2 regions of the Kistimonas ophiarachnellae genome follow, and region 2 is predicted to be linked to the other one. Evidence: predicted binding sites of a transcription regulator. Region 2 holds the regulator's gene; the other holds the start of a gene.
What was found. Region 2 encodes sigma-54, which starts transcription at its own class of promoters, with help from an activator protein. Its sites were predicted from a motif close to TGGCACNNNNNTTGCTNT; they were not measured.
Positions count from the first base shown of each region.

Region 1 (8,100 bases), on a different contig from region 2:
GCTCAGCATGTACGCCAGACGGAGTGACAACGGCGGTTATGAAGTGGTTATCAAGCCAGCGCCTGACGCTATCAGGGATAAGGACCCGGCCATTGCCGCCACCGCAATGAACGCCTCCATTGAAGAGTGCATTAACGAGTGTCCGGCGCTGTATCAATGGAACTACGCCCGGTTCAAGACACGTCCGGCAGGCAAGAAAAAGCTCTACCGTTTCAAGCGCAAACACCGCAAGGCCGAGAAAGCCCGGACGGATGTTGCCACATAACGATAAAAAACGACGTCACACCCGGAACTTGCAAGCGGGCATCGGCCATACCCGTTTGCAGCAGCGGCAGGGATGCCGCGGTAGTGTCGCCGGTCAGGACAGACCGTCGACACGGGCGTAAAACGGGTATGGCCGATGCCGGCATACCCGTCCCTCCCAAACGACTCGAAAACTCAGGCCTTGTGAATAATCATGCTGTCCTGCTTTTTGGCCCGCTTCAGCAGACGCTCCTGAAACGCCATACCCACCGCTGAAACGACAAACGTCAGGTGTACGATGACATACCACATGATTTCTTCGCTCGGCGTATTGCTGGCATTCATAAACACCCGCAGCAGGTGAATGGAAGAGATGGCCACGATGGAAGTCGCCAGCTTCGCTTTCAGGGAGTCTGCATCCATCTTGCCCAGCCAGGAAAGTTTTTCACGCTCAGACTCTCCGACATCCAGGCGCGAGACGAAATTCTCATACCCGCTGAACATCACCATCAAGGCCAGTCCACTGACCAGCACCAGGTCGACCATGCCAAGGATATGGAGAATCAGGTCACGTTCAGGCAGTTCCAGCAGGTGTGAGTACAGGAGCCACACGTCCTGGAAAAACTTGATCAGGATCGCCAGCAGAATCAGCGACAAGCCGAGGTAAAGTGGCGCCAGAAGCCAGCGCGCCGCGTAGATACAGGTATCAAAAAACTTCTCTATCATAATCCCCCACCAGAAAACCTGAACTGGTGGGGGATAAAATACCCGATGAAATACTGAAAAAACAGGAAAACCGGACAGCCATTCAGTCCACGTTCAGGCAAGACAGCGCGGCAACAGGTTCAATGACTCAATATCTGCCCGAGGAACAGTTTGGTCCGTTCAGACTGTGGATGGTTGAAGAACCTGTCCGGATCGTTCTCTTCAATGATCTGACCACCATCCATGAAGATCACCCGGTCAGCCACCGTCTTGGCAAAGCCCATCTCGTGGGTGACACAAAGCATCGTCATGCCCTCTTCTGCCAGTTCGACCATGACATCAAGCACTTCCTTGATCATTTCCGGATCAAGCGCAGAGGTGGGTTCATCAAACAGCATGACCCGTGGATTCATACACAGACTGCGGGCTATGGCTACACGTTGCTGCTGCCCGCCGGATAACTGACCCGGGTATTTATCGGCCTGGTCGGGGATCCGGACACGTTCGAGATATTTCATCGCGATGACATCCGCCTCCTTTTTGGGCATTTTGTGTACCCATACAAGACCCAGTGTGCAATTCTCACGAACCGTCAGATGGGGAAACAGGTTAAAATGCTGAAACACCATCCCCACATCCTTGCGGATATGTTCAATATTCTTAAGGTCGTTGGTCAGTGGGACGCCGCCAACGGTGATATCTCCTTCCTGGTGCTCTTCCAGCCGGTTTATGCAGCGGATCATCGTCGATTTCCCTGAGCCGGATGGCCCACAGATAACAATCCGTTCTCCCCGTCGTACGGTCAGGTTGATATCTTTAAGCACATGGAAATCACCGTACCATTTGTTAACGTTATCCAGTTCGATGACAAGCTCAGACTTTGACTCAACCTGTGACCCTGTTGTATCCATTGAGACACCCCCACCCATTGTTATTCTGATTAAACCTGTGGCCGTCAGCTGTTCTTATGACCGGTATCCAGTTTTCGTTCCAGCGCCAGGCTGTAACGGGACATGCCAAAGCAGAAAGCCCAGAAAACAAAACCCGCAAACAGATAGCCCTCCGAGGCATACCCAAGCCATTCAGGGTCATTCAGCCCTGCCTGTACAATCGCCAGCAAATCAAACAGACCAATGATCAATACCAGGCTGGTGTCTTTAAATAGCGCAACAAAGGTATTCACGATGCCGGGGATACAAATCTTCAGCACCTGCGGCATAACCACCAATCCCATGCTTCGCCAGTAGCCAAGACCAATGGCGGCCGCCGCTTCATACTGCCCCCTGGGAATCGCCTGCATACCGCCACGGATCACTTCCGCCAGCAATGCCGCCTCAAACAGGATAATGCCAATCATGGCCCTGACCAGTTTGTTGAGATCAATGTCCTCGGGCACAAACAGCGGCAACATCACCGACGCCATAAAGAGGATGGTAATCAGGGGCACACCACGCCAGACTTCAATAAACACGACAGATAACGCACGAATCAACGGCATATTGCTGCGACGCCCGAGCGCCAGCAAGATCCCGGCAGGCAGCGCAAAGACCATGCCGACAAGCGCCAGCACCAGGGTCAGCATCAGGCCGCCCCAGTAATGGGTTTCTACAACGGTAAATCCGGGGCCACCATAGAGCAGCCACCATGAACTGATCGGAAACCCGGTAAGAAACCAGAGAGCGCCCCACTGCCGGGCCGGCATGCGATCCCATAGCACCCAGACGATCACAACGGCAAGCTGTACGAAAAACAGGTTGACCCGCCAGAGCTCGCTGTCAGGATAAAAACCATAGATAAACTGCTGCAGCCGTGAACCAATAAACACCCAGCAGGCGCCGCCGCTGTCACAGTCTGTACGGCTGTCACCCAGCCAGTCCGCACTAAGAACAGCCCATTGAACAAATGGCGCCAACGTGAACCAGAGAAACGCCAGTCCGGCCAACGTCAGCAATGTATTCACCGGCCCGTCAAAGAGATTTTCCCTCAACCAGCCGGGCACTCCCCTGCGGGCAACGGGTGCAGGCCGATCCGGCAATGATTTGTCATTCACCCTCATGCTTACTTCTCCACCAGCGCCATTTTCCGGTTGTAAAGGTTCATCAACAGCGAAACCAGCAGGCTCATGGTGAGATAGACGGCCATGGTCATACCGATGATTTCTATCGCCTGTCCGGTTTGATTCAACGTGGTTCCCATAAACACGCTGACCATGTCCGGGTACCCAATGGCGGTTGCCAGGGAAGAGTTCTTGATGAGGTTCATGTAATGGGTAGAGAGCGGTGGAATAATGACCCGCATCGCCTGGGGTATGATCACCAGCCGCAATGTGCGCCCCCGGGAGAGACCCAGGGCATGCGCGGCTTCCGTTTGCCCCTTGTTGACCGCTTCAATGCCGGAACGGACATTTTCTGCAATATACGACGCCGTATAAAAAACAAGCCCCAGCAACAATGCCGTCAATTCCGGTAATACGGTTATACCACCACGGAAGTTGAAGCCTTTCAGAACCGGATATTCCCAGACCACCATATTGTGACCAAACAGCATGGCCAGTGCCGGGAAAACCAACAGTATTCCGATTGACACCATGGCTACAGGCAATGTTCGCCCGGTCCGGCGTTGACGTTGCCGGTTCCAGAACACCAGCAGGATAATACTCACAACAGCCAGCAACAGGGCTACCCCCAACCAGGCAGCCCCCGACTGCAACAACGGCGCAGGCACATACAATCCGCGGACGTTGAGAAAAACACTTTCCCCCAGCGAAAGGCTTTGCCTGGGTGGCGGCAGGATTCGCAGTACCGCGAAATACCAGAACATAATCTGCAGCAGCACCGGAATATTACGAAATATTTCAATAAAAACGCCGCAGAGACGGGACACCAGCCAGTTACCCGACAATCGCCCGACACCAACAAGAAAACCCACGACAGTTGACAAAAGAATGCCAAGAATAGACACCAGAATGGTATTAAGCAGGCCAACAATAAATGTACGACCAAAACTATGGGATTCATCAAATTCAATCAGGGTTTGCGTAATCCCAAAACCTGCGGATTGATCCAGGAAATCAAAACCGGTTGTTATCCCACGTTTTTCAAGATTGGTTACGGTATTATCAACAATCACGATAACCAGGAAAGCAACGACAGCTGCAACAATCACCTGAAACAGCAAAGCGCGTTTATCGGGATCATTCCAGAAACGGGTTTTTACCTGACTGCGGGAAGCGTTTCCACCCATTCCAGCCCCTTCTTTTTATAACAGCAACCCATGTTAATCCGAACAGAGTTAATGCCAGAGATACAGAGTCCGGCCCGAAACCCCATGATTCTTTTTTATGCACGTGACCAGGAAAAGCTCAACAACAACGACGCCGTTGCTGCAGCCGGCGACGGTATCTTTCTGCAGCAGCGGCAGGGAGGCCGCGGTAGCGCCGCAGGGCCAGGAAGGCCCTTCGGCGCGAGCGAAAGAGAGATACCGTCGCCGGCTGCCTCCCGGTAACCAGCCCAGGGCATGCTCACCCGTCCATCATCCCTTACCGGAAAGGCGGCGCATAAAGAATCCCGCCCTGGTTCCATAGCGCATTAATGCCACGGGCCACTCTCAGGGGTGATTTATCGCCAACATTACGATCAAAAATCTCGCTGTAATTCCCGACCTGTTTGACGATCTGGTAAGCCCAGTCGTCAGATAACCCAAGTCCTTTGCCGGCGGGGCCATCGGAGCCCATAAACCGTGCAACAGCCGGATTACTGGACGTCTGCATTTTATCGACATTCATGGAATTGATACCGAGTTCCTCGGCATTGACCAGCGCGAAGAGGGTCCATTTCACGATATTGAGCCACTGATCGTCGCCCTGGCGTACCACGGGCCCCAATGGCTCCTTGGAAATGACTTCTGGCAGGACAACCGCATGATCCGGTTTTGCCAGGCGCAGACGCTGACCATAAAGGCCGGACTGGTCGGCGGTCAGTACATCACAGCGGCCGGACTCAAAACCTTTGACGGTCTGGTCAGCGGTGTCGTAGTTAACCGCCTGATATTCCATGCCGTGGTGACGGAAGTAATCTGCCAGGTTCAGCTCTGTCGTACTGCCGGAAAGTACACACACGGCCGCACCGTCGAGTTCACGGACACTTTTTACACTCAGGCTTTTGCTCACCATGAACCCCTGGCCATCATAGTAGGCAACACCGGCAAAATGCAGACCCAGCGTATTGTCACGGGTTTGGGTCCAGGTCGTGTTACGGGACAACACATCAATCTCACCGGACTGCAGCGCCGTGAAACGTTCCTTTGATGTCAGGGGGGTGTAACGTACCTTGCTCTTGTCGCCCAGTACGGCAGCCGCGATGGACTGACAGACTTCCACATCCAGGCCTGACCAGTTGCCTTTTTCATCCGGTGCCGAAAAACCGGGCAGACCGGTATTCACACCACACTGCAGGTAGCCGCGCTCTTTCACGCTCTCCAGTGTCGTGGCACCCATGGCCATGGAGGAAACAGCGCCCAGGGCAAGGGCCGCACCTGCCAGCCATGAACGACGGCGGCTCCTGACGGGTGAATGATCAGTGTTTGCTTTCATGTCCCATTCCTGTGGTTTTTCTTGTTTGTTGTTTTTTTCAGCAAGTCCGTAATGCAAGTTACAGGCCAGACATCATGTTGCGCAATGACCTTTCCGCTACCTTACCGGAACGGCGGCGCGTATAAAATCCCCCCATCCCGCCATAGCGCATTGAGGCTTCGATCCATCAACAGCGGTGAGAGAATACCCAGGTTTTGTTCAAATATTTCGCCATAGTTACCGACCTGCCCGATCACCTGCACTGTCCAGTCCTTCGGCAACCCCATGCTTTTTGCCGGTAACGGCATTTCAAGAAAACGTTCAACCGCCGGACCTCGCGGGGGCCGGGTGATGCTGTTGCGAGTCAGCCCTAACTCTTCACCATTAATCAGCGCCGCCAGTGTCCAGCGCACAATATTGAACCATTGGTCATCGCCCTGCCTGACCACCGGCCCCAAGGGTTCCTTGGAGATCATATCAGGCAGTACGATGGCATCCATGGGCTTTTCCAGTCTCAGGCGAAGGGCGTATAGCTGAGACTGGTCTGACGTCACCACATCACAACGCCCCTCCCTGAACGCGCGGGCAACGGCATCGTAGTTTTTCATAACGACAGGACGGTAAGACTGCCTGTGCTGCTTGAACCAGTCTGCCAGGTTGAGTTCCGTGGTAGTGCCGGCAATGACACAGATTGAGGCGTCATCGAGTTCAGTGACGCGACGAATGCGCTGCTTTTTCCAGACCAGGAAACCCTGCCCGTCGTGATAACTCACACCTGCAAAATCGAGTCCCAGCGACGTATCGCGGGACAGTGTCCAGGTGGTATTACGGGAAAGCAGGTCAATCGCACCGGTTTGTAATGCGGTAAAGCGCTCCTGCGGCTCCAGGGGAACAAAGCGAACGGCTTTGGCATCCCTGAAAACCGCTGCAGCGACAGCGCGACAAAAATCGATATCAAATCCCTGCCACTGGCCCTGGTCATTACGGGAGGAAAATCCCGGCAGGCCCGGATGGACACCACAGCGAAGAAAGCCTCGCTCCTTGACGGCGGCCAGTGTGCCAGCCCATGCAGTGTGCGGCGCAAAGGCCAAAAGAACCAGAATTGTGACGCGATACCAGAACGGTTTCATGACCGGTTATCTTTATTGTTATTTGATCCTGAACTGCAGCAACCATAGCGTTTATTGCTGCCATTAAGCAACGGACAACGGATGACTTCACCCGCATTTCCCACTGAAAGTGCCGGGATATAATCCCAAACAGCTGTGTTACACTCCGGTGCCAATGACAGCTAACAATAATGGCATGACACCCCATGGCGGAAACCTCCCGTTCCCCGATCCTGATCACCGGCGGCGCCCGACGCCTTGGCCTGTACAATGCACGGGCTCTCAAGCGGGACGGTTATCCCGTGATGATCACGTACCGGACGGAGAACAATGAACTGGAGGCATTGCAACGGGAAGGCATACACACTATAAAGGCGGACTTTTCCAGCAACGAAAATATTCTGGCGTTTATTACCCGGATGCAACAGGAAACTGACAGCCTGCGGGCCATCATCCACAATGCGTCAGAGTTTACACCCGACGCCGATACACCGTTGGATACTGAGACCCTGGCCGCCCTGTTCCAGGTGCATATGATGACACCCTGGCTGATCAACCGAGGCTTGCAGCCTTTGCTCGACAATGCCGATAACGGCATCGCTGACATCATCCACATGACGGATCACAATACCCGTCACGGAAGTGCGACACACGCCGCCTATTCAGCCACCAAGGCAGGTCTTGAGAACATGACAGCTTCCATGGCCCGCCTGTTTGCCCCGACGATCAAGGTCAATGCCATCGCCCCTTACCTGATCATCATGAACGACCAGGACCGGGAAGCAGAAAAGACCGGACGCCTGCAGACACCGCCGATGGGACTCGCCCCCGGTGAGCATGTCATCTATCAAACCATCCGTTTCCTGCTGGACAATCCTTATATCACCGGCGCAACCATCCCTGTTGACGGCGGCATGAGTCTCACTCAGCTCCCGCTTCCGGCAACCCACAACAACATGGATTCAGAATGATTGATAACCTGACCGAACACTATCGCAGCATCCTCCAGTCCCTGGGCGAAGACCTTGAGCGTGACGGCCTGCGCAATACCCCACAGCGCGCGGCAAAAGCCATGGCCTTCCTGACCCGGGGTTATCACCAGGACCTGCAGGAAATCGTCAATGGCGCGGTATTTGAGTCCCGCAATGATGAAATGGTGGTGGTGAAGGATATTGAACTTTACTCCCTGTGCGAACATCACCTGCTGCCATTCATCGGCAAATGCCATATTGCCTATCTGCCCAACGGCAAGGTGCTGGGGCTGTCAAAATTTGCCCGTATCGTGGATATGTTCGCCCGCCGGCTTCAGATCCAGGAAAACATGTCCCAGCAGATTGCCGAAGCGGTGATGGAAGTCACCAGTGCCCGCGGCGTGGCTGTTGTGATTGAAGCCAAGCACATGTGCATGATGATGCGCGGCGTAGAGAAGCAGAATTCATCCATGACGTCCTCCGTGATGCTGGGCGACTTCCG
Region 1 is NZ_BAAJPA010000007.1:205,092-213,191, forward strand. Features, by position in the region: gene AC27K1_RS11050 (lysophospholipid acyltransferase family protein) at 1-265, shown strand, start outside; gene AC27K1_RS11055 (TIGR00645 family protein) at 439-969, opposite strand; gene AC27K1_RS11060 (amino acid ABC transporter ATP-binding protein) at 1,089-1,859, opposite strand; gene AC27K1_RS11065 (amino acid ABC transporter permease) at 1,904-3,004, opposite strand; gene AC27K1_RS11070 (amino acid ABC transporter permease) at 3,007-4,191, opposite strand; gene AC27K1_RS11075 (hypothetical protein) at 4,243-4,452, shown strand; gene AC27K1_RS11080 (amino acid ABC transporter substrate-binding protein) at 4,487-5,539, opposite strand; gene AC27K1_RS11085 (amino acid ABC transporter substrate-binding protein) at 5,641-6,648, opposite strand; gene folM (dihydromonapterin reductase) at 6,834-7,598, shown strand; gene folE (GTP cyclohydrolase I FolE) at 7,595-8,100, shown strand, end outside.
Region 1: a site for sigma-54 is predicted at 5,590-5,607, ahead of AC27K1_RS11080 (amino acid ABC transporter substrate-binding protein). Genes of this name have one in related genera too.

Region 2 (8,100 bases):
AACGGGTCGAGATGGTCATCCAGCCTCGCCAGTAAACCGACCCTTTCCAGGGATGGCCGCTTCATATTGCGGCCATCACCGTTCCAACGAGTTTCGATGTACAGCGGTTAAACGACAGCATGTCTCAGCTTAAAGCCTGCAACCTCAGAAAACAGTACGGTGGCCGCCAGGTCGTCAGGGATGTCTCTGTCAGCATTGAGAGTGGGCAGATTGTCGGACTGCTCGGCCCCAACGGCGCCGGCAAAACGACCTGTTTTTATATGATTGTCGGACTGGTACACGCCGATGGCGGCCAGATCCGGATTGATAACCAGGACATCACTCCCCTGCCCATGCACGGCCGCGCCCGCGCGGGCATTGGATATCTGCCACAGGAAGCCTCCATTTTCCGCAAACTCAGCGTAGCGGATAACCTGATGGCTATCCTTGAAACCCGCAAGGACCTGACCAAGGCGCAGCGTGTGGAGAAGCAGGAACAGTTGCTGGCAGAGTTCAACATCCAGCATATCCGCGACAGTGCCGGCATGAGCCTGTCCGGTGGTGAGCGACGCCGGGTTGAAATTGCCCGTTCGCTGGCAACCGAGCCCTCCTTCATCCTGCTGGATGAACCCTTCGCCGGCGTTGACCCTATCTCGGTCAATGATATCAAGCAGATTATCCAGCACCTGAAGAATCGCGGCATCGGCGTCCTGATCACCGATCACAACGTACGCGAAACGCTGGATATTTGTGAACACGCCTATATTGTCAGCGAAGGTCACATTATCGCCGAGGGCGACAGTCACACCATCATGGCCAACCAGAAGGTTCGCGACGTCTATCTCGGAGAACACTTCCGTATCTGATGCAAAATCCGATCCAGCCATGTACTATACCGTCGCGAAAGCGATAACTGTCGCAACAGACTGAATAGCCGCAGGTGCAAACAGGCACCTGGCAAGCTCTCAGGGATGAGCAAGAACGACAACCGTGAATCAGATGTAGTGCAACCAGGACCGGTAGAGTCATGAAGCCATCACTGGAACTCAAGATTGGCCAGCAACTGACCATGACCCCTCAACTGCAGCAGGCTATCAGGCTGCTGCAGTTGTCAACGTTGGATCTGCAACAGGAGATCCAGCAGGCCATTGAGAGCAATCCGCTGCTTGAACAGGAGGAAAACACGCCTGAAAACAGTTCAGCCGATGACGCAGCAACGCAGGACAGCGATGCCGGCAGTGAAACCGGCCTGACTGACTTTGCAGCGGGCGAAAAAACAGAAAAATCCTCAGAAGAATCGGAATCCCAGGAAGAGTGGAGCGATCAGATTCCTACGGAACTACCCGTGGACAGCGGCTGGGACGACATCTACCAATCCTCATCCAGCTCCCAGAGCGAACGCTCTGACGACGACTTTACCAGCCGCAGCAGCGCCCCCGATTCCCTGCAGGATCATCTTGAGTGGCAACTCAACCTGACCCCGATGAGTGACACCGATCGCCTGATCGGTATGGCGATTATCGATGCAATAAACGACGACGGTTATCTGACCTGCTCTCTGGAAGACATCCTTGAGGGCATGGATCCGACACTGGAACTCGAACTTGATGAGGTCGAGGTCATGTTACGTCGTATCCAGCAGTTTGACCCGATCGGCGTAGCCTGCAGGGATCTACGCGAATGCCTTCTGATACAGCTAAACGGTCCTGACGTTCTGGAAGAACCCGCGCTACTTGCCGCCAAGCAGGTCGTTGATCAGCACCTGGATCGTCTGGGCAGCCGTGATTACACCACTATCATGCGCAAGGCAAAGCTCAAGGAGCCCGAGCTGAAAGCCGCCATTGAACTGATCCAAACCCTGAACCCGAAGCCCGGCAGCAGCCTTGAAACCGGTGAAGCAGAATATGTCATTCCAGACGTACTGGTCAGCAAGAAGCAGGGCGAGTGGGTTGTTGAACTGAATCCTGATGCGTCGCCACGTCTGCGCATCAATACCGGCTACTCCTCGCTGATCCGCCGGGCGGATAACAGCAGCGACAATACCTACCTGAAAAACCAGCTTCAGGAAGCCCGCTGGTTTATCAAAAGTCTGCAAAGCCGCAGCGAAACCCTGCTCAAGGTCGCCACCCGCATCGTCGACTACCAACGCGGGTTCTTCGACTATGGCGAGGAAGCCATGAAACCCCTGGTGCTGCACGATATTGCTGAAAGCGTGGAGATGCACGAATCCACCATCTCCCGTGTTACCACCCAGAAATACATGCATACGCCCCGGGGCATTTTTGAATTGAAATATTTCTTCTCCAGCCATGTCAGCACGGCATCCGGGGGAGAATGTTCTTCCACCGCCATTCGGGCGCTGATCAGGAAACTGGTCTCCCAGGAGAACCCGAGAAAGCCCCTGAGCGATAACAAGATCGCCGCATTGCTGGCGGAACAGGGCATTCAGGTCGCACGGCGAACCATTGCCAAGTACCGGGAATCCATCCTGATTCCGCCATCTAACGAACGAAAACGGCTGGTGTAGTCTACGCTGTGCCTAACAACCGGTTAGGGCACGTACAAACATACGCGCATTCCGGTAAATAGGTCGCAAAAACCCAAGACGACCGCCCCTGAGCAATGGTACACTAGAGCCGTCAGCCCGGTTCGTACGGAGTGCAAACCGGATGTGAGCGAACCTGTGATCAGGAGAGTAACGCATGCAAGTTAACATCAGCGGACATCATGTCGAAGTTACCGAGTCTCTCCGCGAGTATGTTACCAAAAAACTAAACAAGCTCGCTGAACACTGCGATAGCATAACCAATATCCAGGTTACGCTGAGCGTGGAAAAAGTCAGACAGCTTGCAGAAGCGACGCTCCACATACGCGGTGCGGATATCGCAGCGTCCGCCGAGCATGAAGATATGTATGCTGCCATTGATCTTCTGGCCGACAAACTTGATCGCCAGATCCTCAAACACAAAGAGAAAAACCTCGATCGTATGCAGGGAGCCGGCTCGCATTGAGCACCCCTCGCTACTCCCAGCATTCCAATGAGCATTCGTAAGATTCTATTGCCCGAGCACGCCCTCTGTGGCGTGCAGGGTGGCAGCAAAAAGCGCACCCTCGAATATATCGCCAACCTGATCGGACAGCATGATCCCGTCATCGACGCCAAGGATCTGTTCAACTGTCTTGTCACCCGCGAAAAACTCGGCAGCACCGGTTTAGGTAACGGCGTCGCCATACCCCATTGCCGCCTGGCCTCCTGCAAAAAACCGGCAGCCATATTTCTCCAGCTGGCAGAACCAATCGACTTTGATGCTATTGATCGCCACCCCGTTGATCTCATCTTCGCGCTGGTCGTACCAGACAACAGCATCAACGAACATCTGGAACTGCTGAAAAAACTGGCTGAAAAATTCAGCAACCCGGGACTTTGCGAGGCTCTGCGAAAAGCCGAAAGCAGCGAAATGCTGTACCAGCTGATCACCTGCGAGGAATAACGTCCCTCCCAGAAACGCCAACCTTACATAAACGATAAACCATTGTCGTTTGACCTCTTTCTCTTGTTTTCATTTTTTCCTATGCTTGAACTGATCAGGGAGCCTGCCGCTACGGCTGACGGGTTCCCTGCTGGCAGCAACAAATACGGGATAATTAACAATGTCCACTGTCCCCCGGCTGATCGTCATCAGCGGTCGATCAGGTTCAGGCAAGAGTGCCGCGCTGCATGCGTTGGAAGATCAGGGCTTTTACTGCGTGGACAACCTGCCCGCCGACCTGCTGCCAGGCCTGATAGACAGTCTGCGCAATAACCCGAGTGAACAGTCACCCCGCATTGCCCTGAGTATTGATGCACGCAATATCCCCGGCGCACTCAGTCATTTCTCATCGATTTACCGCGAAATCACTGAAACACAGGGTATTGAATGTGACATCATCTTTCTGGATGCTGACGATACCACCCTGCTGAAGCGGTATAGCTCAACCCGCAGGCGCCACCCCCTGAGTAACGAGCAGTATTCCCTGGAAGAGGCGATCAAGCGAGAGACCGACATACTGGAACCCATCTCTCTGTTAGCCGACCTGCGGATAGACACCAGCACCCTGTCACTGCATGACCTGCGCAGCACCATCCGCCAGCGGGTTCTGGGAAAACAGGAGCACGGACTGTCACTGCAACTGCAATCCTTTGGTTTCAAGCATGGCATTCCCACCGATGCCGATTATGTCTTTGATGTCCGCTGCCTGCCGAACCCTTACTGGGATGAATCGTTACGCGCATTTACCGGCAAGGATCAGCCCGTTATCGATTTCCTCAAAGGTCAACCGCCCGTAGAACGGATGATCAATGATATCTACACCTTTATTGAACACTGGCTCCCGGACTTTGAAGCCGGCAATCGCAGCTATATGACCATCGCCATTGGTTGCACAGGCGGCCAGCATCGTTCAGTCTTTGTCTGTGAAGCACTCGCGCAACGGTTTCAACAGGCTCACAATAACACGCAGGTTCGGCACAGAGAGATTCAGGCACAATGATCCGTGAGACCATTACGATAAAAAACAAACTGGGCCTGCACGCGAGGGCCGCCGCAAAATTTGTCACGACCAGCTCCGCCTTTGCCAGCCGCATTGACGTGGGACGTGATCAAAATATGGTGGACGGTAAAAGCATCATGTCTGTGATGATGCTGGCTGCCAGCCAGGGCACCGAACTGACCGTCGAGATCGAAGGCCATGATGAAGCCAGGGCGCTTCAGGCCATTCAAGCCCTGATTGATGATTTTTTCGGTGAGGGAGAATAATCTCCCGCACTTGCCCCCGGATATTTATTACAACCCGCTGCATTCTCCGCTTGCCCCACCGTTGACAGACTGACTATTCTTCAAACATATAACCACTGTCTACTATATCCGCAGTCAAGGACAGGCATGACACAGCAACACTCCCTGGCGCTTTCAGACAACCAGCTGGACATCCTCAACAAGGCACTGGAGGAAGGCATTTCCACGCAGGTCAAACAGATGCTGAACAGCCTGTCGCCTGCCGATGCTGCGCACCTGCTGGCTTCAGCGCCACCCCGACAGCGCAGCCTGCTGTGGAAACTCATTGACGTTGAACACGAAGGTGATGTCCTCAACGAAATGAGTGATGATGTCAGGCAGTTCTTTATTGACCGCATGAATGTGGCGGAACTGATCGGCATCCTGGAAGGACAGGATATCGACGACATCGCCGACCTGCTGCAACAACTGCCCCAGACCATCACCCACCAGGTGCTGTCGTCAATGAGTCAGCAGGATCGCCAGCGGATTGAGGCCGTCCTGTCATGGCCTGAAGACACTGCCGGCGGCCTGATGAATACCGACACCACCACGGTCAGGCCGGATATCACCATTGATGTCGCACTACGCTATCTGCGTCGTCATGAATCCCTGCCGGAACCCTTCGATGGTTTGCTGGTTGTCAGCCGGGATGACACGTTAATCGGCACCTTGCCCACGACCCGACTACTGACTGAGGATGGCAACAAAACCATCAGTGAGGTCATGGAAACGGAATTCATTGCTATCCCCGCCGACATGCAGGACAGCCAGGTGGCCCAGCTGTTCGAACGGGAGGACCTCATTTCCGCGCCGGTGATTAACGAAAACCATCGCCTGATTGGCCGTGTCACTGTTGATGATGTTGTTGACGTTATTCGGGAAGAAGCGGATCACTCAGTGATGAGCCGGGCCGGTCTTGATGAAGACGAGGACACCTTTGCACCGACATTCAAGACCGCACGCCGTCGGGCAACCTGGCTGGGCATCAACCTGATGACCGCCTTTATTTCCGCCAGCGTGATCGGGCTGTTTCAAGATACAATCGACAAGGTGGTTGCCCTGGCGGTTCTAATGCCTATTGTCGCCAGCATGGGTGGCATTGCCGGCAGCCAGACACTGACCCTGATTATTCGTGCCATGGCACTGGGCCAGATCGGACGTTCCAACACCCGCTGGCTGGTGACCCGGGAATTTATCGTCGGTCTGTCCAATGGCGTGATCTGGGCCAGTGTCGTTGCCACTGCCGCCATGCTGTGGTTTGACGATTCGGTAATTGCCCTCGTGATTGCGCTGGCCATGGTGATTAACCTGACGGTTGCCGTTGTGGTCGGCGCGATACTGCCAATGATATTGAAGGCCTTGAAGATTGACCCTGCTCTGGCCGGTTCCGTGGTGTTAACCACCATCACCGATGTCACCGGTTTTATGTCCTTTCTGGGACTGGCCACACTGTTCTATTCATAATCTTCAGCCATAAAAAAACACCGGATAACCGGTGTTTTTTTATGGGGCTATGACGGGTTAATTTCCCGCAATCGTCAAGCCATCAATCAGCAGTGAACCCGTCTGGATATTGCCACGACGATCCACATCGTTACCTACCGCCTGCAATTGCATAAACATGTCTTTGAGATTTCCGGCAATGGTAATTTCTGACACCGGATACTGGATCTCGCCATTCTCCACCCAGAAACCAGCCGCGCCGCGGGAATAATCCCCCGTCACGATATTCACGCCATGACCAATCAGCTCTGTAAGCAGCAGGCCAGTGCCCATTTGTTTCAGCAACGATTCCTGATCACCGGCATTACTGTCTACAAACAGGTTACGTGCACCACCCGCATTGGCAGTACTTGGCATACCCAGCTTACGGCCAGAATAAGTGCTCAACAGGTAGTTAGCCAGTACACCGTCCTTGATGAAATCCTTAGCGTACGTTTGAAGACCATCACCATCGAACGCGCCTGAACCCATTCCGCCTTTTAACAGGGGCTGCTCATGAATATGCACCCATTCAGGGAATATCTGCTTGCCGAGATGGTCTAACAGGAAAGAAGACTGCCGGTACAGGTTACCACCACTGATGCCCGCCATCAGGTTCCCGATCACACCACCAGCCAGCTCGGCACTGAACAGCACAGGCACTTTACAGGTTTTCAGTTTCTGGCCACCCAGACGACGAATCGTGCGCTCTGCTGCAGTACGCCCCACATCCACCATCCGGTCCAGCAGGTTGCCGTCACGGGCCACGGTGTACCAGTAATCACGCTGCATGTCGTCGCCTTTCTGGGCGATCACCACACAACTGACACTGTGCCGGCTGGACGCCTGCGCACCAATGAAACCATGACTGTTACCGTAGACACGGCAGCCTTGGTGGGTATTCACGGTCGCACCGTCTGAATTCGTAATCAGCGGACTGGTTTCGCGAGCCGCCGCCTCACATTCGCGGGCGAGCGTGATCGCTTCTTCCGTACCAATACCCCAGGGATGATAGAGATCCAGATCAGGGAATTCCGTTGCCATCAGCGATTTGTCCGCCAGACCGGCACAGTCATCCTCGCTGGTGTAACGGGCAATATCGCAGGCGGCCTCTACAGTGGCACGTATGGCATCCGGGCTGGAATCCGTAGTGCTGGCCGAGCCTTTACGCTGGCCAAAGTACACGGTAATACCAAAACCCTTGTCCTGGTTGAATTCCACGGTTTCCACTTCACCGAGGCGAACCGAGGCGGACAATCCGGCATCACTGCTGGCGCCGACCTCACAGGCCGAGGCGCCCTGGCGGCGGGCCTCGGCAACAATGTCTTCCACCAGCGTCTTCAGACGCTCTTGCTCAACGGCTGGATCGATAGCAGGCTGCAGCTGATGGCTGGTCATTCCAACTCCCAATGGCGTTGTTTGCGATAACTTTCATTGTACCGTCAGCCTTGTTCAAGGGGAAACGGAACTGTGTTTGATCAGACCGGACTTTCCTGACAACAAACGCTACAATGCACCCCATCCTATGAGTGTGGAATAGCAATGAATCACCCCGACAACGTTGGAGAGCAGGACGAGTTCGACGACATCGAGTATGTCAGCAAAAGCCAGATCAAGAAGGAAATGCACGAACTCAGGGATATGGGCGCCAGACTCCAGGAGATGAAGCCTGCGCAACTGGAGAAACTGGTACTGACAGAGCGCCTGCGCGCCGCACTGGAAGAAGGCCGCCGTATCAAGAGCTTCAATGCCAAGAAACGGCATCTGAATTTCATTGGCAAGCTGATGCGCGACCAGGACGTGGAACCGATCCAGGAACTCC
Region 2 is NZ_BAAJPA010000021.1:40,078-48,177, reverse strand. Features, by position in the region: gene lptA (lipopolysaccharide transport periplasmic protein LptA) at 1-35, shown strand, start outside; gene lptB (LPS export ABC transporter ATP-binding protein) at 120-845, shown strand; gene AC27K1_RS20015 (RNA polymerase factor sigma-54) at 1,007-2,506, shown strand; gene hpf (ribosome hibernation-promoting factor, HPF/YfiA family) at 2,682-2,990, shown strand; gene ptsN (PTS IIA-like nitrogen regulatory protein PtsN) at 3,018-3,470, shown strand; gene rapZ (RNase adapter RapZ) at 3,631-4,509, shown strand; gene AC27K1_RS19995 (HPr family phosphocarrier protein) at 4,506-4,775, shown strand; gene mgtE (magnesium transporter) at 4,902-6,260, shown strand; gene pmbA (metalloprotease PmbA) at 6,318-7,661, opposite strand; gene yjgA (ribosome biogenesis factor YjgA) at 7,821-8,100, shown strand, end outside.